One region of the Rheinheimera muenzenbergensis genome, then DNA from elsewhere that is predicted to be linked to it. Evidence: predicted binding sites of a transcription regulator. Region 1 holds the regulator's gene; the other holds the start of a gene.
The links. The regulator LexA, encoded in region 1, represses DNA repair genes until DNA is damaged. The targets are predictions, from matches to a motif close to TACTGTNNATATNNACAGTA.

Region 1 (15,012 bases):
TGCTGAACAATGGCAGTGTGCCGCTGGCTGTGCTGGAGCAGCAGATAAGTAACTATATAAAACAACAACAGCAATAATTGAAGATGTTGTCGGTATTACACAGTTAGCAGGAAATTAGCATGGTGTGGGCAGTTTTAATCGGCGTTTTGGTTGTTGTGCTGCTGTATATATTGTGGCAAATGGATTTGCTGGACAAAGCTAACAAGCGCTTAAAGCAGCAAATGGCTGCCCGCGAACAAGAGTTGTTGAAGCTGCAGCAAGCGGCATATCAGCTGGCTGAACAACAAAAAAACGTTTTACTACAGCAGTTGCAACAGGTGCCAGCTGCTACGGTGCTAAGCCCGGTAGAACTAAAAATGTGTCAGTTGCTGGTACAGACGTTACCTCTGCTGGTAAAAGAATGTTGTAGCAAAGCTATAACGCCGCAGCAGGTAATGAAAAGCCAAACGCAACGTTTACCCGACGGAGCACACCTGGCGTTGATGATGAAGCGCCACAACAGATTAACCACGCTGTGGCAAAACAACACCATGATGTCGCATTTGCAGTTGTGTACCGTGGCTGTGGCGCTGGCACAAGAGGAAACTCAGGCTAAGGCGGGGTAGGCCCCGCCATTACCTGCTTGCCGTGTAGTGGTGGATCAGTGTCTTAACATCACTTCTGGCTCGGTATTTATTTGTCCGTCCATATCAATAGCTGCCAGTTTAGCGCCGGCAGATAATACGGCCATACTGCCGTTAGTTTGGTGGCGTACAAACAGTAAGTCGTAACCAAAACGTTGTAACTCAGCGACAGAGAATTTCTGTGCCAGATTTAGATCGTCCCAGAAAAAATGTATATCCTTATCCATCTGGCGCCTTTCATCGTTCATAACAGGCTCCAACCATCAGGGATAACAGGTTTCAGGTGCAATCGGCTTTGCGGCTTAACTTAGCTGCAATATCGTTTGCCACTGCTCGGGTGTAACTGGCATAACAGACAGCCTGCTGCCCCTTTGAACCAAAGGCAGCTCATTGAGCTTAGCTGAGCTTTTAAGTTTGTCCAGCGTCACTATAGCGGGCAATTTTTCAACAAATACCAAATCTACAGCCACCCAACGTGGAAGCTGTTTGCTGGATTTTTCGTCAAAATAAGCACTTGCAGCATCAAACTGGCTGGGGTCGGCATAAGCTTCGCGCACAATGCGGGCTATGCCAGCTACTCCGATCAGTTTGCAGCTGGAATGATAAATAAACACCAAATCATCCTGTCGTACCTGATCACGCAACATATTACGTGCCTGATAGTTGCGTACGCCTTCCCAGACAACAGCGGTGTCGGGAGCGTTAGCAAAGTCATCTATACTGCACTCGCTGGGTTCTGTTTTAAATAACCAATACGCCATCTTTGCTGATCTCCGTGCTTTGCGGCAGAATAGCACGAGATATTCCGCAGATGTAACAGGAGAGTTGCGATGAGTCAGGTACTGAAGAATTTGCTGGGCTTGCTTAAACTGGAAACCATAGAGCAGGGCTTGTACCGCGGACCAAGCCAGGATTTGGGCTTTAAAGCGGTGTTTGGTGGCCAGGTAATGGGGCAGGCGCTGTCGGCCGCCAAGGAAACCATTGCTGAAGATCGCAAGGTGCATTCGTTCCACTCCTATTTTTTGCGCCCGGGGGACGCCGCTAAGCCTATTGTGTATGAAGTGGAAAATATCCGTGACGGTAAAAGCTTTAGTACCCGGCGGGTAAGCGCTATTCAATATGGTAAGCCAATCTTTTACATGACCGCCTCGTTTCAGGTTGAAGAAAGCGGTTTTGAACATCAGGACCTGATGCCGCAGGTGCCAGGGCCAGAGCAACTGGTGTCTGATTTAGAATTTTATCAGCAACATGCCGAACTGATCCCGGAGAGCTTGCGCAGTAAGTTTATCTGCGAAAAGCCAATAGAAATGCGGCCGGTAGATTTTCAGAATCCATTTAAGCCGCAGGTGAGCGCAGCTAAGCGTTATGTCTGGTTTAAAGCTAATGGCGCTATGCCGGATGATTTACGGGTGCATAAATATTTGCTGGCTTATGCGTCAGATTTTAACTTCCTGCCTACCGCCTTGCAGCCACATGGTAAGTCTTTTATGGCGCCCAATATGCAGGTGGCCACTATAGATCACGCCATGTGGTTTCATCAGGATTTCCGCTTTGACGATTGGTTGCTCTACGCAGTAGACAGCCCCAGCGCCTCAGGCGGCAGGGGGCTGGTGCGCGGTCAGTTTTATAACCGCGCTGGCAAGCTGGTGGCGTCGACCATTCAGGAAGGTGTGATCCGCGCTTACCCTACCAGCCGCTAAGGCGTGCTGGTAGGTAAAATGCTCTGAATACTCTGCAGCACCTCGTTACGTAACAGCAGACTGACGGTGTCGTTTAGCTGTTGCAAAGACGCTGTGCTGCTGACACGGCTATGCTGATCAGTCTGGCTGTAGCCGCAGTCTTTCAGGGCATTTAGTAAGGTGGCAAATAGCTGTTTGTCATAGTACTCAGGTGCATTAATGCCATGCAGTTGCAACAGCCGCTGTGCCAGCTGATGACTGTGTTTTTCCAGCTCAGCCCGGCTTTGCGGCCCCTGACTCTCCATCAGCTGCAGTACCATGGCATAACGCTGCAAGGTATGCTCGGCGTTATGCGCCAGCAGGCTTAACATAAAATACCCCTGGCTGTGCTGAGCCGGTGCACGGTATTTATCACCCTGTTGTTCGGCCAGGCCGCTGTCCAGCAGCTGTTGCACTACGGCAGCGCAATATTGCTCAACGTCTGGCAAATGTAAAAACAGCTCTTGCTGTAACAACGGATATAACTGACGCACTATGTGCTGCAATTCGCCGGCGCTGACATCACGCTGGTGCAAAATAGCGCTGGCAATAATAGCCGGCAGCATAAACAGGTGCAGCACATTATTGCGGTAATAGCTGAGCAAAATAGCGTTATCATCGCTAAGTTGAATTAGTTGACCAAAGCTATCGTTATGTTGGCTAACCTTTTGTAATTTCAAAGCATGATCAATAAGTTGCTCGGCGTTTTCTGCCGGTAGGGTGATCTGGTCAGTATAGGGTACTGCCCGTTGTAGCTGCAGGTAGAAGCTAATTTGCTGTGCCAGCTCGGCCCGGGTTAACACATGCTTGTCAGTCGCCAACAGGCATAGCGCAATAAGGTTGATACTGTTTAGCGCTGCGGCCTGGTTAATGCGCTGCATCATCTGCTGGGCCAGATCGGCCACCACTGGGTTTAGCCACTGTGGTTTTTGCACTTCCAGTGTGTCTATATCCTGTTTCCAGTCCGGTACCTGCTGGTTCAGATAGCTGTTCAGGGTTAACGGCTGGCCAAAATTAACATAACCATAGCCATAATCGCGCAGATTGCGGATGGCTTTTAATACGCCCCAAACCGATTCCTTTTGTTTACCGGAGCCTTTTAACTCACGCAGGTAAGTGCTCACTTCCATTACGTGTTCATAGCCTAAGTAAACCGGCACCAGCGTTACCGGCCGTTCTATACCACGCAACATGGATTGCAGAGTCATCGCCAGCATACCGGTTTTCGGTTGCAGTAAACGGCCAGTGCGGCTGCGGCCACCTTCCGAGTAGTATTTTATCGAATAACCCTTAGCAAATAGCTGGCACAGGTATTCGCGAAACACTGCCGAATACAGCTTGTTGCCGCTAAAGCTACGGCGGATAAAAAAGGCGCCGCCACGGCGGAATATCGGCCCGGCCGGCCAGAAATTAAGATTAATACCGGCTGCAATATGCGGTGGCACCAGGCCTTGCTGATAAATAACATAGCTCAGCAACAAATAATCCATATGGCTGCGATGGCAAGGCACATAGACGATTTCATGCCCTTTTTGCGCCAGATCGCGCAGCATGTCGGCATTGTTTACATTGATACCGGTGTAAAGCTTATGCCAGAGCCAGCGCAGCACGCGATCGCCAACCCTTAAGGTAGAAGCCCGGTAGTCGGCGGCAATTTCCAGTAGCAACTTACGCGCTTCGGCCCGTGCTGCACTGGTACTGATTTTTTTGCTGCGCGCTTCATCATCAATGGCTTTTTTCAGTGCCGGTGCCGCTAACAGAGCATTGAATAGCTGGGCGCGGTTAACCAGTTTCGGCCCGGTGGCCGCCAGGCGTTGCCGGTAAAAATGAAAGCGGGACATACGCAGCAGCTTATGTGCGGTATCCTGATCGGCACCGAACTGTGCCGCCATTTGTTGTAAGGAAACCGCCTTACTAAAACGCACCAGCGTGTGGCGCCCGGAAATTAATACGATCAGTAACTTTGCCAGCCAGTTTGGTGCATGGGCTTCGCCCAGCAGCCATTTAATGCTGTTTTCTTTGCCCGGCGCCCGGCCCCACAGCAGCGCAACCGGTACCAGCTGGGCATTCAGTGTCGGGTCGCTCAAATGTGCATGTAACAGCGCTTGCCCTTGTTCCAGAGCCAGGGTTTTACCGCGTTTAAACAATAGAGTATGCGGCTTTTCCAGAAACAAAGTGCGTGGGTGCGTGCTGCCATTTAACGTGACGCTGTCGGCGGGATCGGGCAGATGTAGGGCTGCACATATACGTCGTATCGCCGTCAGATCAGCGGCCGATTCGGTTGTGCAGATATAAAACAGTGGCCTGGATTGATCCAGTGCCAATTCGGCTATCGGCTGCTCAGGAACGACTTTGTACTTCAGCAGCGGCCACATTGGCCATTTTAACAGGGCTGCAAACAATTTTACCGACCGGAACATCGTTGTCCTTCCAAGATTCAAAGTTGCTAAGCATAACATGAGGCGCGGGTGTGGAAAAATGTTCGCCACGACAGAAACTTGCAATTATAGTTCACCTGTATATACTCACAGTATTCACTGTACAGGTAAACAGCACTATGAGACCTTTAACGCCACGGCAGGCCGAGATTCTGCAATTAATTAAAGACTACCAGCAAGATACCGGTATGCCGCCAACCCGGGCAGAAATTGCCCAGCAGCTTGGCTTTAAATCGGCTAATGCTGCAGAAGAGCATTTAAAAGCCCTGGCAAAAAAAGGGGTTATTGAAATGATGCCGGGTACGTCACGTGGTATCCGCCTGATGGACAATGCCCAAAATGATAGCGAAGAAGAGGCCGGTTTGCCGTTAATTGGCAAGGTTGCCGCGGGCCAGCCAATATTGGCAGCAGAGCACGTACAGGACCACTATAAAGTAGACGCTAACCTGTTTAAACCGCATGCCGATTTTTTGCTGCGGGTTCAGGGCATGAGTATGCAGGATATTGGCATACTGGACGGCGATTTGCTGGCAGTGCATAAAACCAGCCAGGCCCAGCCCGGGCAGGTAGTAGTAGCACGGGTAGATGACGATGTTACTGTTAAGCGCTTCCAGCGCGATGGTAATACCGTGCTGCTGCAAAGCGAAAATAAAGATTTTAATGTGATTAAAGTTGACTTGCGCGCCCAGCATTTTGCGATTGAAGGCTTGGCTGTAGGCGTGATTCGCAACGGAAGCTGGTTATAATTTGTACTAAGCTCAATAAGTTAATTGTTAAAAAGCGCTGGTATGACCACTGAGGTTTGCCGGCGCTTTTGCTATTTAGGGGTTTACACTGAGCCGGATTTGGATAATTCTTAGGCTGAAACTGATTAAATAATAACAACAGAGTCAGTTCTGGCTTCAGCGCTAGCCTCGAAGCCAACACTTACAATAACAATAATAAACTGATGAAACTTCAGACATAGGTTCGGTGTGGGTGAGTAAGAACCGTGTAGTACTGTGCGCTTAGTTTCTGCAGTTTGCTTTGCAAAATGACAGAGGAGAAGTCCAGTGACGAAAACGCGTTGTCTTCGTTGGTCGCTGCCAACCCTGCTTTTAGCTGCAACAGCTAATGCAACGGATATGCCCCTGAATATGACTCAGGGCGTAACGGAAATCAGTCAGCAGGTTTACCAGCTGCATATGACGATTTTCTGGATCTGTTGTGTAATTGGTGCAGTGGTGTTTGGGATCATGTTTTGGTCCATAGTTCGACACCGGAAAGCGCGCGGAGTGCAGCCAGCCCAATTTCATGAAAGTACCAGGGTAGAAATACTCTGGACCGCAATACCGGTAGTAATACTGATTATTATGGCCATTCCGGCCACCAAAACCCTGATTGCTATGGAAGATACGACAGAGGCTGATGTCACTGTGCTGGTTACCGGCTCACAGTGGAAATGGCATTACAAATATCTTAATCAGGACGTTGAGTTTTACTCGTTACTGGCAACGCAAAAAGAGCAAATAAACAACAAGTTTACCAAAGGCGAAAACTACCTGCTGGAAGTTGACCGGCCTTTGGTGATCCCGACCGGCAAAAAAGTGCGCTTTCTGATGACATCCGATGACGTTATCCACTCCTGGTGGGTACCGGCCTTTGCGGTGAAAAAAGACGCTAACCCCGGTTTTATCAATGAATCCTGGACCAAAGTAGATCAGCCCGGTGTTTACCGTGGCCAGTGCGCTGAGCTGTGCGGTAAGGACCATGCTTTTATGCCGATAGTTGTGGTAGCTAAAACCCCGGCAGAATATGACGCCTGGCTTAACGCTGAGCAACAACGTATAGCCAAAGCGAAAGCCGAAGAGCAGGAACTGCTGGCGATGAACATGAGCATGGATGAGCTAATGGCGGTGGGTGAGCGCACTTACATCGCCCATTGCGCGGCCTGCCATCAGCCCAATGGTGAAGGTCTGGCGGGCATTTTCCCGGCGTTAAAAGGCAGTGCCCTGGCACTACATGATAAAGCTGGCCATATCGACGTCGTGCTAAACGGCAAAGCCGGAACAGCCATGCAGGCCTATGGCAAACAGCTGAGTTTAAAAGAGCTGGCGGCGGTAATTACTTACGAGCGCAACGCCTGGGGTAACAATACCGGAGAACTGGTGCAGGCCGCAGATGTGCATGCAGCAGCGCAAGGTAAAGGGGAATAAGGATGAGTGCAGTAGTTAACGATCATGAACATGATCACGAGCATCATGACCATAAGCCCAGCGGTATAAAGCGCTGGCTGTACACCACCAACCATAAAGACATCGGTACTATGTATCTGGTGTTTGCGCTGGTAATGTTTTTTATCGGCGGCGCAATGGCCATGGTGATCCGGGCAGAATTGTTTCAGCCTGGTATGCAATTTGTTGAACCCAACTTCTTCAACCAGATGACCACAGTGCATGGTCTGATCATGGTATTTGGTGCGGTTATGCCGGCCTTTACCGGTTTAGCCAACTGGATGATCCCGATGATGATTGGCGCGCCGGATATGGCATTGCCACGAATGAACAACTGGAGCTTCTGGATCCTGCCATTCGCGTTTTTAATCCTGCTGATGTCGCTGTTTATGCCTGGCGGTGGCCCCAGCTTTGGTTGGACATTTTATGCGCCACTATCAACAACATACAGTGGCGACAGCACTGCTTTGTTTGTGTTTTCTGTGCACATTATGGGTATATCGTCGATAATGGGCGCGATTAACGTCATCGTGACCATTTTCAACCTGCGTGCACCAGGCATGACCTGGATGAAAATGCCGTTGTTCGTCTGGACCTGGTTAATTACAGCGTTTTTGCTAATTATGGTGATGCCGGTGTTGGCAGGTGTCGTTACCATGGTATTGACCGACAAGTACTTTGGTACCAGCTTTTTTGATGCTGCCGGTGGCGGCGACCCGGTGCTGTTTCAGCATATTTTCTGGTTTTTTGGTCACCCTGAAGTGTACATCATGATACTGCCAGCGTTTGGCATAGTGTCGGCGATAGTGCCAACCTTTGCCCGTAAACCGTTATTTGGCTATGCCTCTATGGTATATGCCACGTCCAGTATCGCGCTGCTGTCATTTTTGGTGTGGGCGCACCACATGTTTACTACTGGTATGCCGGTGGCCGGGGCCTTGTTCTTTATGTACTGCACCATGCTTATAGCCGTGCCAACCGGGGTAAAAGTGTTTAACTGGGTAGCGACGATGTGGCGCGGTGCTATGACCTTTGAAGTGCCAATGATGTTTGCGCTGGCGTTTATCGTGCTATTTACCATCGGCGGTTTCTCCGGGCTTATGCTGGCTATTACGCCGGCAGACTTCCAGTATCACGATACCTACTTCGTGGTGGCGCATTTCCACTATGTGCTGGTAACCGGTGCAGTGTTCTCCATTATTGCCGCAGTATATTACTGGCTGCCAAAATGGACCGGCCATATGTACGATGAAACGCTCGGCCAGTGGCATTTCTGGTGTTCGCTGATTTCGGTTAACTTGTTGTTCTTCCCGATGCACTTTGTCGGGCTGGCGGGTATGCCACGCCGGATCCCGGATTACGCGCTGCAATTTGCCGACTTTAATGCCTTTATCAGCATTGGTGGCTTTTTATTCGGCGCCTCGCAACTTATATTCGTCTGGGTACTGGTGAAATGTGCCCGTGGCGGCGAGAAGGCGACAGCGCAGGTGTGGGAAGGTGCAGAAGGCCTGGAGTGGCAAGTCGCTTCACCGGCGCCTTACCATACTTTTGACACACCGCCGGTGATTAAGTAGGAGCACGTTATGGCACTGAAGCATAAGCCACTAACTTTTAAACTGGCCGTTACTGCTCTGGCTATGTTTGGCTTTGGTTTTGCTTTGGTGCCGCTGTATGACGTGTTTTGTGATCTGACCGGATTAAACGGTAAAACCGCGGCTACCGCAGCCACGGCCGAGGCGGCACAAATTGATCTTAGCCGTCAGGTGGTGATTGAATTTATCGCCCGGCCGAACAAGCAAATGCCCTGGCTGTTTAAACCGGAAGTGACCCGCATGACAGTGCACCCGGGTGAAATTCATATTATGAATTACCTGGCAGAAAACCCGACCAGCCGCATGATTATAGGTCAGGCTGTGCCGTCGGTATCACCCGGTCAGGCCGCATTATACTTTCACAAAATAGAGTGTTTTTGCTTTACCCAGCAGCAGTTGGCGGGCGGTAAAAACATGCTGATGCCGTTACAGTTTTATGTGGATCCGGCACTGCCGAGCCAGTTTAGTACCATCACGCTGTCGTACACCTTATATGACGTAACCAGCGCTTGGACCGGCGACAGTGCAGAGCCATCCCAACTTGGGGAATAACATGAATAAAACCTATGAAAAATACTATGTTCCCGCCCAGAGCCCATGGCCGATAGTCGGTGCCGTGGCGCTGTTTCTAATTGCTTTTGGTGCAGGCACTTTTGTTAATGAAGTAACCAAGCAACAACCGGGTTTCGGTGGCTATATGCTGGCGGCCGGCTTTGTGGTGTTGATCGTGATGTTGTTTGGCTGGTTTAAAAATGTCATAGATGAATCGATGAGTGGTTTGTACAGCGCGCAAATGGATCGCTCGTTCCGACAGGGTATGAGCTGGTTTATCCTGTCTGAAGTGATGTTTTTTATGGCGTTCTTCGGTGCCTTGTTCTACGGTCGGGTAATAGCGCTGGATTGGCTCAGCGGTGGCAGTAACAACGCCATGACGTTTGAAATACTCTGGCCAAGCTTTGAAGCCATGTGGCCCTTGTTAAAAACACCGGGTGGTATTGAGACTCAGGCCATGCCAGCCACCGGTTTGCCGCTGATCAACACGGCTATACTGGTCATCTCGTCTATTACGCTGCACTTTGCCCACACCGGGCTGGAACAACAAAAACGCGGCCAGTTAAAACTGATGTTACTGATCACCTTGCTGTTGGGTGCTACGTTCCTGAGTTTACAGGTGTATGAGTATATTCACGCATACCGTGATCTGGGTTTAACGCTGGCGTCGGGTTTTTATGGCAATACCTTTTTCCTGCTAACCGGCTTTCACGGCATGCACGTAACACTGGGAGCGATAATTTTGCTGTTTGTGTTTCTCCGCGTGTTAAAAGGCCACTTTACGCCGGAAAAACACTTCGCGTTTCAGGCTGCAGCCTGGTACTGGCACTTTGTTGATGTAGTCTGGCTGTGTCTGTATGTGTTTGTCTATGTCATCTAATAGTTAGTAAGGTCTGGGGTTCGGTTCAATGAGCCCCAGTGCCTGAGCGATAAAGATCAACACTAATACCAGGGCGGAAAACAACACTCGCCGGCCAAGATAGCGCGACATTTTTACACCAGGCTGCGGTTGCCTGACCATCACCAGCCCGGCACGGAACAAATTAAAAATAATAAAAAGTAGTAGTGCGATGACAATAAGTTTAAGCAACATCTGCAACAGGCTCCGGAGTTTGATTGATGCGCATTAAGCTGGCACAGCAGGTTTTTGCGCTGAATAAACTGTGGCTACTGCTAACTTTGACTGCTTTTGCCATATTAATCAACTTGTCCTGGTGGCAGCTAAACCGCGCTGACGCCAAGAGCGCACAATTAGCCCGGCTTGCACAATTGCAGCAGGCAGGTGCCCTGCAACCCGCGCAACTGGCATTACTCGCGGCGACCGATATTGATGCCGCGCCGCTACAAGGTCAGGCGTACTGGTTGGCACCTTACATCTGGCTGTTGGATAACCAGATTGTGCAGGGGCAGGTAGGCTATGACGTTATAGTTCCGGTGCAGGCGGACGGTTTAACCCAGCCGTTGCTGGTTAACTTAGGTTGGCTGGCGGCACCACAGCGGCGTGACAGCTTGCCTGAGGTAAGGATACCTGCGCAGTTTGCCTTGGATGGTTTGTTACGCACTAAAGTTGATGGTTTACTGCTACTGGGGCAAAACGCGGAAGACAGCGGGCAGTGGCCGATGCGCATTCAGCAAGTGAACTATGCCCAACTATCTGAGCAAAGCGCGCTGTCATTGTTTCCGGCGCTGTTATATCAACATAGCGGCACTGACTTCAGGCCACATTATCAGCCGGTAGTGTTATCGCCGGAAAAACATCGCGGTTATGCACTACAGTGGTTTTTACTTGGTATTGCTGTACTGGGTGTTGCACTGGCAGCCAGTCATCAGGGAAAAGCAAAATATGAATAAGAAGAAATTTCTGTGGTTATTTGTGCTGTGCTGCGCGCTACCTTTACTGGCAGCCAAGCTGGTGTTGGAATTTGGCTGGTTTAACCGGGGGGTATCAAGCCAGGGCGAGTGGCAAAAAACCGAGCTGTTTCTGCTCGAAGCGACGGCGGAAAAAGCGCATTGGCGTATTGGCGTGATGCCGGCGGCGGAGTGCAGCAAGTTGTGTCTCGGAGCCTTGCATACTGTGCAGCAGCTCTATGTCGGCCTGGGCCGTAAGCAAACACAGGTGCAACCGGTGTTTATCAGCAGCGGCGCGATGGCCAGTGGCTTTTCATCTTTTATGCAGCTGCCGGCATTACATGAAGTACCGGCAGACTTACACGATAAGATATTACTGATCGATCAGCAGGGGCTGGTGTTACTCAGCTATCCGATGCCGGCCGCTGAGGCTGATATGGCTACCACAGCCAAAGCCATCCGTCAGGATTTACTAAAATTACTTAACTACGACCGGACCAGCGTATGAAAACACAACAGTGGCTGGCGACTATCGCTATTTTCCTTACTATGGGTGTGATCTTACTCGGTGCTTACACCCGGTTGACTGATGCCGGTTTAGGCTGTCCGGACTGGCCTGGCTGCTACGGCTTTTTTAAGGTGCCACAGCAAGAGCATCATGTTGCGGCAGCACTGCAAGCCTTTCCCGAGCGGCCGCTGGAGCCACACAAAGCCTGGAACGAGATGATCCACCGCTACTTTGCCGGCAGTCTGGGCTTGCTAATTGCAGCGATGTTTTTCATTGCCTTGTTTCGCCGCCATAACAGCAAGATACTGCCATCTGTGTTGCTGGCACTGGTGGTATTTCAGGCCGCGTTAGGCATGTGGACAGTCACGCTGAATTTGCTGCCATTAGTGGTCATGGGGCATTTACTCGGTGGCTTTAGCTTACTGAGTTTACTGGCAGTTTATTGGTTGCGCTTACATCCGCAGCATCGGGTAGCGCAGCCCCAGCCGCTATCGTTAAAGCCGCTGGCACTGTTGGCAATAGCGGTATTAGTGGTGCAAATAGCGCTGGGAGGCTGGACCGCCGCCAACTATGCCGCGCTGGCTTGTATTGAATTGCCGGTATGTGAAGCGGGTTGGCTGGCACGGCTGAATATCAGTGAAGCCTTTGATTTGCACTTGGGCCATGCTGACTATGAATATGGTGTGATGTCTGCCGAAGCGCGGCAAACCGTACATGTGTTCCATCGTCTGGGCGCAGCGCTGACCTTGGTAGTGTTGGCGCTGTTTTTGTGGCAGTTATGGCGCAAAGCGACCGACAGCCGGTTACGCAAGCTGGCGGTTGCAGCGGCCACGCTGTTACTGACGCAATTTACCTTAGGGGTGTTAAATGTCGCCCTGCACTTACCGCTGGCCAATGCGGTAGCGCATAACTTTGTTGCTGCCAACTTGCTGATGTTATTGGTTATTATCTATATGCAGCTGCGCAGTGGCCGTAGCAGGGAGGCCGTATGAGTACAGTGACTAAAGCCAAAGCTATGTCTGCCAGCGGCCGTGATTATCTGGAGCTGACCAAGCCTAAAGTCGTGGCATTGTTGGTGCTAACGGCCTGGGTTGGCATGATGCTGGCGCAACCGGGTTTACCGGATTTGCTGAAGTTATTTGCCGCGACTGCCGGTATTGGCTTGTTATCGGCAGCCGCGGCGGCGGTTAATCATGTGGTCGATCAGCGGATAGATGCACAAATGGCGCGCACCTATAGCCGGCCGGTGGCAAAAGGGCGTATCAGCCCATTGCAGGCTGCCAGCTTTGCCGTGGCACTGGCGGTTACCGGCTTTGTGATTCTTTATGCGCTGGTCAATGCCTTAACGGCCTGGCTGACGCTGGCCAGTTTGTTTGGATATGCAGTGGTATACACCATGTTTTTAAAGCGTGCCACACCACAAAATATTGTCATCGGTGGCCTGGCTGGCGCTATGCCACCTTTATTAGGTTGGACCGCCATGACGGGCGATATCCATGGCCACGCGCTGTTGTTAGTGATGATTATTTTTACCTGGACGCCACCGCATTTCTGGGCGTTGGCAATACACCGCCGCGATGACTACGCCAAAGTCAATATGCCAATGCTGCCGGTAACGCATGGTATTGAATTTACCAAAAGCGTCATTTGCCTGTACACCGTAATACTGTTTCTGGTGTGCCTGATGCCATATCTGGTCGGCATGACCGGTGCTATTTATCTGCTGGGCAGTGCCGTACTTAACTTACGCTTTATGCAATATGCCTGGAAACTCAAGCTGCAAAGCGATAACAGCTCAGCCATGGCAACCTTTAAGTTTTCTATAGTGCATCTGATGGTATTATTTCTGCTTCTGCTGGTAGATCATTATTTTAAGGTAGCGCCAATCTATGTTTCGTAATCTGGCTTATTTGTTCTTAGTGCTGGCGGCATTGGCTGGCGGCGTGATGTTGTATCAGTGGTCGCAGCTAAGTGCTGAGCCTAAGCAGGCGCTGGTGTATCCGCAGCCCAGAGTACTAGCCGACTTTCAACTGACTGATCAGCATGGCGAAATGGTTAATCGGCAACGTTTGTATGGCCAGTGGACACTGGCCTTTGTTGGTTACACCTACTGCCCGGATATTTGCCCGTTAACGCTGGCTAAACTGGCCGGCTTGCAGCCAGAGCTGGCAACACAGCTGCCGGAACCGCTAAAAGTGTGGTTTATCTCGGTTGATCCCAAGCGCGATACAACAGAAAAGCTAAACGAGTATGTCAGTTACTTTAATCAACCAGCGGTAATAGGTATGACAGCCGGCCATGACCAGCTGTTTCCGTTTGTGCGCCAGTTAGGCTTAATGTATGCGCTTAGTGGCAGTACCGATACCGACTATCTGGTTGATCATAGTGCTTCAGTGGTGCTGATTAACCCGCAGGGCCAGCTGGTCGCCATGTTTAAGCCACCACTTGAAGTTGGAAAACTGCCGATACTTGACTCAGAGCAAATGCTGGCCGATTTCCCACTGGTACTGCGCAAACTTAAGGCTGGTTAAGCCAGGGCTGCGAATACCAGTAAAAATAGCCTTTTTTGCTTAGTGAAGGTGCGGTGCAGTTATAACGGCTGCGGCCCTTTGCTAAAGGTTTAGCGGCGCTTACCCTAAAGGTGGTGTCGTTAAGCCACTCGGGTTTAAGCACTTCAGACCCGGCAAAGCATTGCAACTGGGTGCGGCTAAAATCTGTGACCTGCAATGACAGGGTTAGCAGAGGCGGATTAACACCCTGTAATAGCGGATCCACGCCGTGATAATCGCTAATATTAAATGCCAGAGTACGCAGTTTTTGCGCCAGATCGTTTAAATCTGCATAGCGGCCGGCTGCCGGAAACCGTGGCAAGCGGGTTAGCACGCTGTTATTGCTCACCGCACCGGAGTGCTGACCAATACCAATAAAACCGAGTTCGCTAACCAGTTGTTCCAGCGCAGTACTGTATTCGCCATACGGATAGGCCAGCCATTGATGGCGTTGGCCGGTTACCTGTGCAATTTTATCTTCAGCTGCCAGTATGCTTTGCCGCATCCGCGTTAGCCATTGCTGTTCCGTTTCGTTTGCTTCTGGCGCAGCCATATGTTCGTGCCACATAGCATGGTTGGCGACCAGCACGCCATCGTCAGACATCTGTTTTATCTGCTGCCAGGTCAGTAAAGGGCCATCGCCTTTATCAATGCTGCCGGGGCTGATAAAGATGGTATAAGGATAACCAAACTGCTGCAAAATAGGGTGGGCGGTAGTGAAGTTATTTTCATAGCTGTCATCAAAGGTAATCACCACGGCATTGTCTGCCACTGCAGTCCCTTCGCGCAGTTGTTTAATTAACAAATCCAGGCCTATCACCTGAAAGTCGTTGTCTTTTAAATACTGTAAATGACCGCGCAGTTCATCGGCGGTAACGCTGGTAGACCTGGGGGTGTCGCTGGCTACATGATGATAAATCAACATCACCGCTGCCTGCGCCGGAAATAACAGGCTAAGCAGTACAGAGTAG
Region 2 (15,012 bases), on a different contig from region 1:
TATTAAAATACCTGCAGTTTCTCTTAATTTATTTTCAGTCATGGTAATTCACAATTTCGTTCAATATTTTTTTTAAAAAATTATTTAGTGATTCTGAATGTACTGGTTCCATAGATTCAGTAAATCTTGATTTAGGTGGCGGAGAAGCCCCCATGCCAGAAGCAGTCATCCCATCTACAAAAATTCTAACAATTCTGTCATTTTTTCTAGATACAAGGTTTGTTGAAATTTGCACTCTTTCCCATTGCTCTCCATTAGCTATTACTGCTCCTTTTGACCCAAACAACTCTGCCTCAATATAGTCATTAGATTGAACCAAATATTCTATTTTTCCACCAGTTTTCTCGGCAATATCAAAGAGTACAGCATGCACAACATCAGGAAATCTATCAGGGTTTTCCTGTAAAATAAGATTTTTCCCCTGAGATGCACCACGCAAATTAAAAGACTCCACAACTCTTGAACCAGAAATCATTTTGCAATAGCTGCCAATAGCACTCACCTTTCCTGGGCTTACTTCTCTAAAAAGTCCTGATGCACAATATAATGGAAAACTAATATCAATTTTATCTCGCTTTATTCCTGATAGCAGGCTAATTTTAGTTGCCATTCGCCACCAAAGATCCAAGCCTGAATCTTTCATAAATTGATATTCAATTGCTTCTAATTGATCGCGATCTATAATTCCATAATATTCTGCACTGTCAATTACTCTATTCCCTAAGTTAGTGTTAAACTCTATTGAAATACGGGGGGTATCACTAGCAGTCTCCAATACATTCACATGGCTAGAGGTGTTGTTATTCATTTCCACGTTACTAACTGAGAAGTATCGAGAGAGACCAACATAACCTAGCCAGCTAGAAAAATCATTTACCCAAGTGTTATGGTCAATCATTTCATTTTTCTTAAAAGATATATCCATGCTTACGTTCATTGATTCTGGAAGCTCATCCCATAAAGATGAATAAGAAGAACATAAAGAGCATTCCTGATGATAGGATAATAGAATGTAAAGTCTGTACGTTCCAGGGGGTACATCAAACAATTCAGTGGCTGTAGAAAATTTTACGGTCACCCCTTCACTCAATACTTCCATTAAATTATTACTATTTCTAAGAAAGATCCTAAGTCCGGGACGCCCTTCAGCGAGAGCATCTCCATCAAAATTATTAAACCTGAATTTAACCTCTAATCTGGAATACTCTGTAAATTCTAGTAATTCTATGTAGTGTAGATAACCATTTTTAACGTCAAACGTATGAGTTAAATTGTTACCAACAGTGTTGAATGGAAGTTCTATACGTTCAGTGGTATTGTTATAAGAGTACACCTTTCCTGAGTAAATCAATAAAGCAAAAAAAGTCAAGTAAATATACTGATATCTGATATTAACCATTGGAATGACCTTCTTATCATTGCTATAGCTTGATTGCTTGTTTTATTACCTGTTCTTACCCTAACGCCTAAATCAGCCACTCGCTTTTCTGCGTCGGCTAGATTTTATTGTTAGTTTCATAAATGTGCGCTCTCAGAAGTCAGCGTAATGATCAACCGTGTAGCTAGGGTTTATTTTTTGTACCTCGCTTAATATTCGGTCTTCTCTTTTCTTAGCTTCTGCCGATGAACGTTCGCTGTAATATTCACCAATTTTAAAAATCGTCAGGTTGAGAGCCGTACCCACCTCAACGGCAACGATAATTCTAGTGATTGCGTCTTCCGCAACGATTTTTGAGTCTCCTAGGGTTAACGCTCAAAGCATCGGGCTGCTTTAGCTGTCCGATCCCTTCGCTTGATATTCATTTTTACTTAGCCGTAGCATCTTCCTCTATTTCCTCAGTTGTTTGATTTATTAGAGGCGTATCGGTTCCGGAGACGGTAAGTATGATTGCCGGAACGATGGTTGCCTGAACCATCACCCCTTCCATTTTAGCAACGGCTGCCCACTGGTCATGGAAATAGGCCATATCGTTCATGTACGGCAGTTTAGCTAATGTTTGCATAGGTGTAGATGTTTCTGAGAAAAAACCGGCATCTCGATTCGTGGTTGCTAGGCCCACATGTGATGCGTCTCGGGGTAACGACCTTATGTCGATTTGATGGAACTTCCCCGTGGAATCCAAGATGGGCTGACCACTTTCATCTCTAAGAATCGTGTATTCGTGCTCTATGCTAGGGTCAAGCTTAGGCTTCGGAATTGCTCTTTTAGTTGGGGCTCTGCCCTCGATCTCCTCCGCAGTCATATTTTTATAGTGTTCTCTGGCTGCGGTCAGCGCTGCTCCTTTTACAAAGCCCTCAATGATGTCTTTTTCTTCCCCTCCGCTCGCGGCGACAGCTGCTGCACCTATACTGGCCGACGCAAGCACTTTCTTCGTGAACTGATCCGTAGTGTTGCTGGGCAACCCATTCACCATACTGAGACTCTTCGCTGTTGCTCCTGCGATAACCCCTGATTTGAGTGCTAATTCAAGGTCTCCTGTTTGTTTGTACGTGTACCAAGCTGCATAAGCGGCAGCACCAATTGGCCCGCCATAAATGGAAGCTGCTGCGGTAGCCACATTATTCAAAAGTGAAGATTCGCTAATTGCGGTTCCAAAATTCTCTTCCGTATATCTAGTCGAATCAGTTGCCATGTGCCATATGGCGTCGACAATTTTTCCCTCAAGTATTCTTTTTTCCGCGTCGGTCAGAGTTTGAGCCATAGATCTTGCTTGATTTTCAGCAAAATTACCTACGGCTACAGCTGCATCAGCAGTGTTTATACCAGCCCTGTGTAGTTCGTTACCGGTATCTTGAAACGCCTTTTCTATAGTTTTCCCAGTATCCTGCGCAGCTTTCTCAACTGTTTTTCCAGTATCCTGCGCAGCTTTCTCAACTGTTTTTCCAGTATCCTGCGCAGCTTTCTCAACTGTTTTTCCAGTGTCCTGCGCAGCTTTCTCAACTGCTTTCCCAGTGTCCTGCGCTGCCTTCTCTGCGGTTTTCCCCGCATCTTGAGCGGCTTTTTCCGCTGTTTTACCGACGTCTTTCGCGCCTTTTTCTACCGCTTTGGCAACATTCTTGGCCGCCTTCTTGATGTCTTTTATCGGGTTCCAGCCCATTTTTACCTCCACTGTGTTTGTTGATAAAATGCCTAACGCTCCGCTCACCGGGATTTTAGGACCGGAACCTCGTATCGATCGTAACGACACAACATTTTCTTTACACTGGTCGATTCGACAAACGAGCATGCTGCATAGGTTGTTTTCGTGAATGAAACCAAAAAGACTGTTAAAAGCCCTAGCTTGCAAGAACCATCCATGATTTTTTTTGAGCATCGGATTAAGTATTTGGTTAAATAATATACAATGCTAGTGCACTTTTAAATTCTGTAAAGCCTATGAACGTAAAATGTAAATCCTTGTAGCTTTTTAGGAGTTCCAGACATCTAGCGTCCGTCACGCAGGCGAGCAACTTGCTGCATGTCCAGCGCCGCAGGTGCGATGTGGTGGCGGTTTTTTTCGGCGATTTCATGATCGGAATTCTGCAAAAAACGCGTTTTTACACAGCCTGCGCTCAAACCGGACTTTACTTTGCCACAGGAAGCTCCTGCCAATTCGTCGTATATGCTGGGGACAGCATTTCCCGTTTCATACCCCATTCTTGTTCGGAGCCCTGGCTGGCGAACCATAGGGTTTTGCCGTGCTTGTTGTTCAGGGTATCCATCAGCTGCATCAGCTTTTGGTCTGACTCTTTTACAACTAACGGTTCATCAAACAGGCCTGGTTGATACATGCCGGGGTCGTAAAAGTCGGCCAGCATTACCCCGGCTTTGGCGTAGCGGTAGCCATTTACCCAGAGACTATCGAGCAGTCGCATAGCGTTGGCCAGAAACACGCGGGTGTCGCTGCTGGGGCTATCTAGTTCAAGGCTTTTACTGGCAGAGTAGGGTGCATCTTTATCGCTAAATGGGCTGGTACGTAAAAATACCGTAAGATGTTTGGCCTGTTGTTGCTCCTGGCGCAGCTTTTTACAGGCCCGGCTGATGTACTCGCTAATAGCCTCACGCATTTGCTGTTTGTCGGTAATGCGCTCGCCAAAGGCGCGGCTGCTGATAATTTGCTTTTTGGTGGGAGCAACATCTTCCAGCGCGATGCAACTCTCGCCGTTAAGCTCACGCACTGTGCGTTCGACCACCACGGAAAAGTGTTGGCGGATAAACTTAGGGTCGGCATCGGCCAGTTGCAGTGCAGTGGTAATACCCAGTTGCTCCAGGCGTTTAGTCAGCTTACCGCCAATACCCCAAACCTCACCAACCGGCAGCAAGCTAAGTAACTTGCGCTGCCGCTCTTTGCGGGTTAAATCAACCACGCCGCCAGTTTTAGGCCAGGTTTTGGCGGCATGATTTGCTAGTTTCGCGAGGGTTTTGCTTGGCGCTATGCCAACACATACCGCAATACCAATATGCTTTTGCACTGTGCGCCTAACTTCAAGACCAAACTCGGTTAGCCCCTGGCTGCAGGCAACACCGGTTAAATCCAAAAAGGCTTCGTCAATGGAGTACACCTCTACCCGAGGTGCCAGGCTTTCCAGCGTGCTCATCACCCGCTGCGACATATCTGCATACAGCGCATAGTTTGATGAAAACGCCACTATCTGGTGTTTTTGTAATAAATCACGCACCTGAAATACCGGCAGGCCCATTTTAATGCCCAGCTTTTTCGCTTCTTTCGAGCGGGCGATAATGCAGCCGTCGTTATTGGATAACACTACTACCGGTTTATCGGCTAAATCTGGCCGGAACAGTTTTTCACAGCTGGCGTAAAAGTTATTGCAGTCGACCAGGGCAAAAACAGGGTTAGTCATTTGCGCTTCATTTGCCGGATAACGTTGGTCACCACGCCAAAGATGTTCAGCTCCTCACCATTGCGCGGACGAATTGGTTTATAGACTGGGTTGCGGGGTAATAAACAAAGTGAAGGCCGGGTGCAAAGCTCTTTAACCGTAAACTCGTTACCTACTGCTGCTACTACGATATCGCCATGCTCGGCATCTAATGACCGGTCTACAACCAATACATCGCCATCATAAATACCGGCGTCTATCATCGAATCGCCTTCTACCCGAACGAAAAAGGTGGCGTTGGGGTGACGTATACACAGCTCGTTTAAATCCAGCGTGCGCTCAACATAGTCTTGCGCCGGAGACGGAAACCCGGCTTTCACAGGGTCTGCATAGAATGGGATAGGGCGCTTAGGCCACGAATCGGCATTGCCGATAAATACTGCTGACATACTCACCTCGTATATGTATATATATACAGTATATCAAGCTTTGCGAAATTGACAATTTCAGGCCGTTAACATTTTCAGCGCTGACAAATACTAACGGCTTTGCAGGATAAAAAGCGTTATCAGTTGATATCCTGAAATGTCAGGCCGCTAAGGCCGAGTTTGCGTACTACAGTCATAAAGCTAGTTGGCAGGTTAGTACTGTAAATTCCCAGGCTTAAACCTTGAACGCGAAATAGTACGCCGTCTGAGACTCTGTCACCATCCAGCACCAGTTTTTTAAACATACGCATCGGAGTGCCGTCGCGGCGCAACTTGCGCTGTGACTGAGCCTCGTTAAAGATATCTTCTCTGGCCAGAACATGAATAATATACCAGCGCCAACCATCCACATTTATCGGCAAAAATTCAACGTAGCCATTTATAAATGGACGCAATTTTTCACAGGTTTCCGCCGATGCGGCAAACGCTATTGCACCAAATGCAGCAATGTCAGGCTGTGGTTTTAGCCGCTCGTCGGGGTTGTAAAACCAGGTAACTTCCATTGGTGTCCAGTTATCGGCTAACGGCTTGCCATATAGCCCAACTGGCTCGTCAATCTGCATGATCAGCTCTAATGCTGTTTCTTGCAGCATGGCATATTGTTCGACGTCTGCGAAAACACCGAAAACTTTTGTGTCAGTTATTACCTCAGACATCAGTTATTCTCCTATTCAGCGGGAACTCGCCGTCCTCCAGTTCCTCTGCAACGTCACGCAGGGTAGAGATAATAGCATTGCGGCCCATGCCTTCCGCAACGGTGGCCTCCAGTAAAAACTCCACATTCAGAAAATAGGTGTCGGTATGCGTTTTAGAATGCGATTGCGCATTCGGCAAGTACTCATGTGGGCAATGCCGGTGAAAGCGCGGCAGGAATACCCCGTTACACTCGTTATCTATATCAATGGCATACGCGGCCAGCCTAATTCGTGACTTAGCAGCGCGGGGGTGATCCCAAGCAACAATATGGTGTGCTGACATGTTTTTTTGGCGTTCACGACCTGCGGCCAGCATGTTATTTGACAACTTTTCATTGTGTTTGCGGGCATGCGTCCAACGAATATGGCGACTTAGTTCTAACGTCTTTTGATCAATAGTACCGCGCTGGTAGCGGACGGTGTCGATAACCGTATCCCGATAGTAAATAGCGTAGGCCATAGCAGCGGCCTGGCCATACTGTTTGTTACCCGTGACATTAGTAAAATCTTCAGCCATATCACTGACAGAGAGATAAACCGGCTCAGTCGCATTTTTCATGCAGTGTGCTCCATGCAGAAAGGTTCGTTCAAGTTTATCTTATGAGAATTAAATGTAAATATAATTGCTGCTTTTTTGGTTTTTATTAACAATGGAGGGTTTTATAGGTAGTAATAATATGGTTGGCGGGTTTAAAAATTTTTAAACTGATTCAGTTATGTCAGAAGCAAAATTTACTCCGCATATCGTTAAATCAGGGTATGTGCAGAGTCCAGTGCTGCAAACATAAACCTGTTTTCTGTCAAGCAGCCTCCTTTGCCAGTGCGAAAAGTCCAGTCCCAATTACCCGCCTAAATGTAATCAGAAAATCTGCTTGCTATTCGATCGAAAATAATTAAGTTCGGGAAAATGCTTCAGCTTGGTAGCGCTAAACACTGCTGACAAGCCGGGCTGAATTTTGGCATTTAAACGATAAGGAAAAAGTTATGAGTTTTTATAGTTGGTTTAGCGGGCTGTTCGATGACGGCTCTGTCCGGTTTGAATCTGTGACGGATTCAGTGTCTGAGCAGCTTGAAGTTAACCCGGCAAGCGGATTGCTGATGGTTGGTGGTATCGGTGGCCTTGATTCAGAGGGCAACCCTTATGGCACCGATAACAGTACCCCTATTAGTTGTGACGTCATATTCACCGGCCTTGACGATCACAGCAGTTGTTCAACAGTGGATATGTTCGACAGCAGCTCTTCAAGTTCCTTCGATGATTCTTATAGCACAGGTTCTGGCTTTGATAGTTGGTAGCCGCTCATAGCAGAGGATAGACAGATGAATGAGTATTTGTGGTTAATTCCGATCTTACTGTTAACGGTTGGGCTGATAATACTGGTGCGCAAAAGCACCAAGAAAAAGCAGCTTAGGAATTAGCGGGAGTACTTTGCGCGGGAAGCATAAGACGGTAGCCCTCGACGGGATCTAACTTCAGGGCTTTGCAATAGTTGATAAATTCAAGCACATCCAGCGAGATGTCGCATTTCTCAACTTTAACCACCCAGGAATGACTGTGCCCCATCAATTCGGCGAATTGTCGCACCGTCAGGCCTTGCTGCTTGCGGGCAGCAGCTAACCATTTGATGGCACTTTGATATCTGGGGTCATGGATTGTTTTCATGAGCGCACAGTAATCTGCATATAAAAATGTTCCAAAAAGGAACCAAATGAGTAGAATTACCCCTTCCCAAAGCCGGGGACATTCGTGTTGTGGCATGGGTTAAATAAAAACGTCCTGAAGTAGATTCAGGCAAGTAATGAGAAGTGTTGGAGATTTTTAATGGATTGTTTTAATAAACGTTTTGGCTTAACCGCACTGGCTGCCGTCTTTTTTGTGACAGGTTGTGCCAGCAATCAGGCTGTGGACGGTGGCAACAAGCCTGTAGTAACGGAAATAAAGTCTGACTTACCAGTGTATGCAAAGCTTGACCTTACACCTGAAGGAAAGTACTACTTCAGTGAGTTTTCATTCGTCGAGTTTAAAAACTCAGTTAACCTGAATTCGCTTTCTCATAACCTGCACACCGGTAAAGTGGGCTGTCGGGATGAAATATACAATATAGGCCCAGAGAAGCAGGAAAAGAAGGAGTTGTGTCATGACAAGGTATTGTCGTCATTCCGAACCAGTAGTTATGGTGGCGAAGCGATGGCACAAAACACCATATCGGTATTAGTAACAGTGTTATCCTTTGGTACTCAAGCAAATTCTTACCGTTACAGCTCTTTTGACAATGAATTATTCTCCAAGGCACTGACTGAAGCGCTAACTGCTCAACCGCGCGAGCAATTGATTTCTCAGTTCAACAGTATTTATCAGCAATCAAAGCAGACGTTTGCTGAGAAAAAGACAGCATATGATAATAAGTGGCGCGATTTAAACGCTAAGTTGGAAAAAGCGCTGGTAGTAAAAGATAACAGCCAGCTTTATCAAGGCAAGCCTGAAGTGTATATACACCCTAGCTCCCCGGTAGGAGATAAGGTCAGAACAGATTTTAGATGGGGATCAGCGAGCGACTTAACCGCGAAACTACAAGAGGCAGCAAACACCGAGTATGCAGAGGGTAGATGGTCGTTGATTTGTCACTCTATTCATGGATTTAAGCATACCAGCTCGGGTTGTGATCAACGCTGGGGTACTGCAGATGAGCTAACCATGCAGCCAGTTCTGTATACCATTGATAGCGCGAGTCGATACCGTTATACACCTATGTTGAACGCTTCTAACGCACATATCTCTGCAGTGTCAGAGATGACCGGCAGGATAACGCTTACCAATCTTACAAATTCATTTTTAACGATCGATAGCTTGTCGCTGTACATTGGTCGAGACATAGAAACTCTGTCTAATCTCAATGTCCAACTTCCTCCCAAAGGGGTAAACCGTAGCCTTAGCTTGGCTAAATATTCAAATTTTCAAATGACGAGCTTAGCCAATGTTAAAAAATCCCATTTGGCGCGGTCTATCGATGTAGGGCTGGCGATGAAATACAAAGTAGTCGATACCAATTTGGAAAATACGCTGTATAAAACAAACAGCGTCAAAATTCAGGATTTACCTGGCCAAGTATATTAATTGCAGCCCGACAATAGAGAGGTTGGTAGTTTACCGGTGAAGGGGATGGTCATGGGCAGGTTAAAGTCACGCAGTTGTGAGTTGTTAGGCGCTTTAGTCGTAGTAGCCATGTTTAGCCCACTGGTTAATATAGTGATGCACGAACCTGATAAAGAGCGGGCGATATATTTGCTGTTTTTAATCAGTGTTATTGATACCTGTGGCATGATTGGCTATGTCGCTTATAACATTCATGCCGCGCGGCGTGGCCATGATGTCGTGAATGCGCTGGTTTATCCACTGGTGTATGCACCTGTAGCAGCCTGCTGGTATATCAGGCGCTACCTAAACAGATAGCAAAATTTAAAAGGTTGTCCTCGAAAGGCCCCGGCATAAAAACCGGGGTTTTTCATTTTTATTTGCTACAAACCGCGAAAAGTTCGCTGGGCCTGAGCGCATCTATTTCTGAATTCCAAAAATATCTAGGAGCAGTAAATGAATTCAGTAACCAAAACTTTAATATCGCAGCTTGAAGTGGCACAGCTTGTTATTGATAAGGAATTTAACCTCAGTGAAGAGGCCTATGGCGCGACGCAACTTGACCTTTTTGCTGAGCAGATAACAGAGATCCGTATTCAGCGTATTGGCGCAAAGCTAATGAAAATGACCAAAGATGAAAACTTTGTCAGTGGCGTGGTTGCCATGCTAAATCATGTTTACCTGCCGGATGAATACTACACCGCAGAGGAAATAGCGGGGCTTGGCTAAAATGGCTTAGCTAACCCGCAGTGCCACGCCGTATTGAGCAAATACGGCCATGTCTTTTTGAAACCAGTGCTTAAAGGCGCTGGTATCATAGCCATGCAACTCGGCAAGTTCGGCATAGCGTACGGCGGTTTTAAGTAAATCGCCGTAGCGCCATATTTTGCCGTAGGCGACAACATTCAGGCTTTGCTGCTCGCCTAAAATCTGAATAGCCTGCATTACTTTGTGCAGGTAACGCAGTTCTTGGGTTTGCTGCTCAGTCACGTTTGGCGTTGTGTGTTGGCTCATGGCGATGGCTCCTATTTGCATTGCCTGAGCTTAGGTTGTCGGCCAATTTTTGAAAAGCCTTAACGCGCCGGGTAAAAATTAACCTGTATCTTAATGTTACATATTCCCATTAAAACGCATGGCTGCGCACTTCTTCTAAATTCGCCACCATAATTTGCTGCGCCTCCGGGCGGGCTTCTATTTTGGCCAAATCCAGGTTTAGCGCTTGCACGGCATAAGGCACTAAAGCTGAGCGCACCGGTATCACCCGTTTGCCATCTTGCATATTGTAGTCTTCGGCAATAATGGCTTTTTGGTAATCAGTTAAGCGTGAGTCAGGCACCAGAATAATATTCACCATGCTATTCCAGCGCGTATCGTCCCCGCGGCGCATAGAGGCATCGCCTTCAATCTCATTAATACCGCGAAAGCGGCTTAGCACAAAATCCCGAAAGTCGCGGTTCTTCTCGCAATAGGCACGCACATGCCAGCGCAGGTGGGTGCATACCAGGGTATGCGGCGCAATAATGCGGCTTTCTTCATCCGGGCTGGTTAGCGATACATAGCCCATATCAATTTTTTTGCCGTCGCGTGCGGCTTGCACCAGGGCACGTAAAATATCCGGGTTTACCTGGCGCAGAGGCGGGCTTAGCATTTCGGTGTGGGCAAAGCCTAAATCCAGCTGGCTAAAGGTGTGGGCAAAGTCTTTGCTGCTGGCAAGGGCATGCAGGTATTCATCCGCCAGGCCGCTGGTGACTTTCGGCGTAAAGGTGTCACTAGGCTTATAGCCTTTAAGTTTACTGTCATACACCAAATTACCCGGTGCAACATCTCGCAAATAAGCATTTATGTCTTTCGATGCCTGCTGGCGGGCAATGCCAAAGCTGTTGCATAAATGGTTAGTGGTTAAGCGGCCTTCCCATAGCGCCACTATCTCAATCAGCCGGTAGCGCATTAATAGCTCCCAGCGTATCGGCCAGCCAGTATTGGTTACTTCCATAGTGTTATTACCCGTTAATTATCTGTGTCGCAGTAGATACATTCCTAGCTGGCAATTTATGTCATTTTGCGATGTTTCAAAATGCCAATGCGGATAAAAGCTAATCGATATGCCTGAAAACCATACACTGAATACCTGCACAGTATGGCGTCAATTTCGAAACGCCCTAATATTACAGCACACAGATGACATGTCACTGTTGATGACAGTTACAGTAGACCAGGAGCAGATGCAGGACGCATCGACAGGATGTAACAGGGATTAACCGGGCAGGGATGCCACCTCAAGCAAAATAAGGAGAGTAAATGAACTACGCCCAGCGCGAGCTGTTTTTCATCAACTCAAAGCAGCAATTTAGCGATATCTTTCAGGCCAGCAAGGCGGATAAAGACAATACAGATCTACGCCTGCGCACTCAGGGTTTTATCCACGCCGGTGAATTATTAGCGCTTTGCAGCCGTGCAGAAGTACAGCAACTGATGGAGCAGGTACACCAGGACGTGTTCGGCGTCAGCATTGCCGAGCGTAAGCCCAAAGAGCAAACCCGCCGCCAACAGGCGTTAAAGCTGGGTGATTATGATTACTTTGACGAACCAGCGTTTAACCGGCTGCGCTAATGCTTGTTATTAGAAGTTGCAAAGAAAATCTTGCTGCTCTAGAGTCGGAACAAATGCTGTGTGCAGTTAAGGATAACGAAATTGAAAGATAAGGAAAAAATCGCCGTTTTTATCGATGCTGACAATGCGCCTGCGAATAAAATGGATAAGGTGTTATCTGAGTTAGCCCGTTATGGCGTGGTCAATATCCGCAAGGCTTACGGTAACTGGAAAAGTGCCAAGCTAAAACCTTGGGAAGATATTCTGCACGATTTCGCTATTCAGCCTATCCAGCAATTTGATTTAACCAAGGGTAAAAACGCCACCGATATGGCATTGGTTATTGATGTGATGGATGTGCTGTATACCAAAAACGTTGATGTTATCTGCCTGGTATCGTCTGATTGTGATTTCACCCCTTTAGTTACAAGGGCCTTAGCTGATGGCAAATTTGTTATCGGTTTTGGCGAGCGCAAAGCTCCTTTGGCCTTTGTAAACAGTTGTTCGCGTTTTCTCTATCTAGATGAGCCAGAAGCCTTGTCAGTGCCGGTGCAAAAAGCCACCAGCAATATCAAGAGTGATACCAAGCTTATCAATCTTCTGCGCCAGGCTATAGAAGCGGTGGAGGAGGAAGAAGGCTGGGCAATGCTTGGTCCTATCGGCTCACATATTTCCAACCATGCTTCTTTTGATCAGCGCAATTATGGCTTTAAAAAACTCAGTGATTTGTTTATGGCAATTGACTTGTTTGAAATGAGAAAAACCAATGGCTCAGTGCTTTGGGTAAGGGATAAAAAACGCAGCAAACAATCTGCAAAAGTTATTATCGCGAAGTAAGGTAGATAAATGAGCAGACGTCGAAAATCCAGTTTTATTGAAGATCTATATGGCATCGCTAGCCTCCTTCCATGGTGGCTTAGCATATCAATAGCTATAGGGCTCTATATCTATCTGGATAGCCTGGCGGTAATGCCGGTAATTGATCCTAAAAAGCCGATGGCCCATGTAACCGGGTCATTGACCTACTATTTTGCTTACTATGGCAGATTCATTCTTCCAGGAGTTTTGATTTCCGGGGCTGTGGCCTCACTGCTGGCAAATGCGAAACGGCAGAAATTGCTTAACAACGTTAGGTTTGATGCGATACCTACAAAAGATGTACTGGCACCAATAAGCTGGCGTGAGTTTGAAATGCTGGTAGGGCAATTTTTTCGTGAGAAAGGCTACAACGTAACTGAAACAGCCCAAGGTGCTGATGGCGGAGTTGATCTACACCTGAAAGGCGACGACGGCAAAACCTACCTGGTGCAATGCAAACATTGGAAAGCCAGTAAGGTGCCGGTAAATGTGGTGCGTGAACTATATGGCGTAATGATGGCACAGCACGCTCAAGGTGCTTTTGTGGTGACCTCTGGTCAGTTTACTGATGAAGCGCAAACCTTTGCGGATGGCAAAAATATCCAGCTGATTGATGGCAGGCTGTTAGTCAGCTCAATACAAGGCCGCGAAGCATTGCAAGAAAGGCCGGTAATTAGCTCTGTTTCTTCGGCGATTCAGTGCCCGGCATGCAGTAGCAACATGGTATTGCGTACCGCCAAAAAAGGCCCTAACGCAGGTAATCAGTTTTATGGCTGCGTACGATATCCTTCCTGTCGCGGTACAAGAGCGGCGTAATTAAGTGGGTAATATGATTAAGAAGCAGCAAATTTATAAGCCCAAACCCGCTGTACTTAGAGTTACAGAGTATATCCTAGAAAAAGCGGAGCTGAAGCAGGCTTTCGGCCTGCATCAGGCTGCGAATGATCTTAACGGTTTAAGCAATTATCAGATTGCCAAAATTATGAAAGATATCTGTTTAGACCCGCAAGAACCTGGAAGTATCGAAAGATATACTACGATTGATAAGCAAAATTTATCAAATGACCCTCAGTACTGGCAACTGAACGCTAATGCTTATTTTAGCTACCTTTCTTATCTGGCGGTTAAAGAGGCCGAAAAGACTAGTAAGTTAACAGCGAATGCCTTCAGGGTTTCTGTCTTGGCACTTATTGTCACTTTGTGCACACTACTGGTCGCTGCGTAGCAAAAAATTAATTATGGCACGTTACTGCATCAAATCCTCTTACCGGAACATGCTGAGCGGCCTGACATAAGAGAAGTTCGCAAAACTGCCTTTGTGCGGTACGATTCAATTGAATCTACATGCAATGCTTTGTTTTATAAAAAGATGGATGCTATCGCACGAAAGCATCAAGACTAGGGGCCAGTAGAATATGACACCTGAGACAAAAGCCCGGTTACTTATTGATCAAAAGCTGGAGCAAGCCGGTTGGGTGATACAGGATCTTAAGCAGTTGAACTTAGGTGCTGCTGCAGGGGTAGCTGTGCGTGAGTATCCTACTGATACAGGTCCTGCTGATTATGTACTGTTTGTAAACCGCAATGCCGTTGGCGTAATAGAAGCTAAGAAAGACAGTGCAGGTGAAAATTTAACTGCAACTGAAAATCAAACTGAGCGTTATGCAACGGCAAATTTAAAGTGGCGAAAAGATAACACGCCTTTACGTTTTTTGTTTGAAGCTACCGGTCAAATTATTCACTTTACAGATAGCGCAGACCCTATCCCCCGCTCACGCGAGATTTTTCACTTCTTTAAACCAGATACATTGTCGCTGTGGACTTCGCAAAACACAACGCTACGTCATCGTTTAGCCAAACAGATGCCTGCTTTACCAGAACTAAATTTACGCGATTGTCAGATCAGTGCAGTTACTGGGCTTGAACATTCGCTAGCACTCAACAAGCCACGCGCGTTAGTGCATATGGCTACCGGTGCGGGTAAAACATTTACGGCCATTACCTCTGTTTACCGGCTACTTAAGTTTGGCGGTGCCAAACGCATTTTATTCCTGGTAGACACCCGAAACCTTGGCAAACAAGCGCATCAAGAGTTTATGGCTTATACGCCGCCAGATGACGGGCGCAAATTTACCGAGCTTTATAATGTGCAGCGCTTAGCATCACCCAGTATCGACCCGCATGCTCAGGTGTGTATCAGTACCATTCAGCGAATGTATTCCATTCTGTCTGGCGTGCCCATTGATGAGTCTGCTGAAGATGTATCTTTAAACGAAGTACAACAAACCAATAAGCAAGAAAAGCTTGTCCGTTATAATGCAGCAGTACCGGTTGAAACCTTTGATTTTATTGTTATCGATGAGTGTCACCGCAGCATTTATAACCTGTGGAAACAGGTCTTGGATTATTTTGATGCAAGTTTGATAGG

Region 2: umuD (translesion error-prone DNA polymerase V autoproteolytic subunit) is a predicted target of LexA. The motif match lies at 5,282-5,301, and genes of this name have one in related genera.

The regions. Positions count from the first base shown of each region.
Region 1 is NZ_JALAAR010000006.1:152,524-167,535, reverse strand. It holds gene MN202_RS09210 (DUF885 domain-containing protein) at 1-77, shown strand, start outside; gene MN202_RS09205 (hypothetical protein) at 120-605, shown strand; gene MN202_RS09200 (hypothetical protein) at 641-871, opposite strand; gene MN202_RS09195 (EVE domain-containing protein) at 926-1,384, opposite strand; gene tesB (acyl-CoA thioesterase II) at 1,454-2,323, shown strand; gene plsB (glycerol-3-phosphate 1-O-acyltransferase PlsB) at 2,320-4,761, opposite strand; gene lexA (transcriptional repressor LexA) at 4,899-5,525, shown strand; gene coxB (cytochrome c oxidase subunit II) at 5,832-6,974, shown strand; gene ctaD (cytochrome c oxidase subunit I) at 6,977-8,566, shown strand; gene MN202_RS09165 (cytochrome c oxidase assembly protein) at 8,576-9,136, shown strand; gene MN202_RS09160 (cytochrome c oxidase subunit 3) at 9,138-10,016, shown strand; gene MN202_RS09155 (DUF2909 domain-containing protein) at 10,020-10,229, opposite strand; gene MN202_RS09150 (SURF1 family protein) at 10,256-10,987, shown strand; gene MN202_RS09145 (hypothetical protein) at 10,980-11,492, shown strand; gene MN202_RS09140 (COX15/CtaA family protein) at 11,489-12,484, shown strand; gene cyoE (heme o synthase) at 12,481-13,392, shown strand; gene MN202_RS09130 (SCO family protein) at 13,382-14,023, shown strand; gene MN202_RS09125 (polysaccharide deacetylase family protein) at 14,010-15,012, opposite strand, start outside.
Region 2 is NZ_JALAAR010000003.1:163,928-178,939, reverse strand. It holds gene MN202_RS04840 (hypothetical protein) at 1-42, opposite strand, end outside; gene MN202_RS04835 (hypothetical protein) at 35-1,399, opposite strand; gene MN202_RS04830 (hypothetical protein) at 1,806-3,098, opposite strand; gene umuC (translesion error-prone DNA polymerase V subunit UmuC) at 3,565-4,842, opposite strand; gene umuD (translesion error-prone DNA polymerase V autoproteolytic subunit) at 4,839-5,270, opposite strand; gene MN202_RS04815 (hypothetical protein) at 5,390-5,965, opposite strand; gene MN202_RS04810 (AHH domain-containing protein) at 5,958-6,563, opposite strand; gene MN202_RS04805 (hypothetical protein) at 6,989-7,300, shown strand; gene MN202_RS04800 (helix-turn-helix domain-containing protein) at 7,413-7,667, opposite strand; gene MN202_RS04795 (hypothetical protein) at 7,827-9,119, shown strand; gene MN202_RS04790 (hypothetical protein) at 9,171-9,455, shown strand; gene MN202_RS04785 (hypothetical protein) at 9,594-9,866, shown strand; gene MN202_RS04780 (hypothetical protein) at 9,873-10,151, opposite strand; gene MN202_RS04775 (helix-turn-helix transcriptional regulator) at 10,261-11,130, opposite strand; gene MN202_RS04770 (hypothetical protein) at 11,436-11,747, shown strand; gene MN202_RS04765 (NYN domain-containing protein) at 11,829-12,563, shown strand; gene MN202_RS04760 (restriction endonuclease) at 12,573-13,400, shown strand; gene MN202_RS04755 (hypothetical protein) at 13,414-13,809, shown strand; gene MN202_RS04750 (type I restriction endonuclease subunit R) at 14,000-15,012, shown strand, end outside.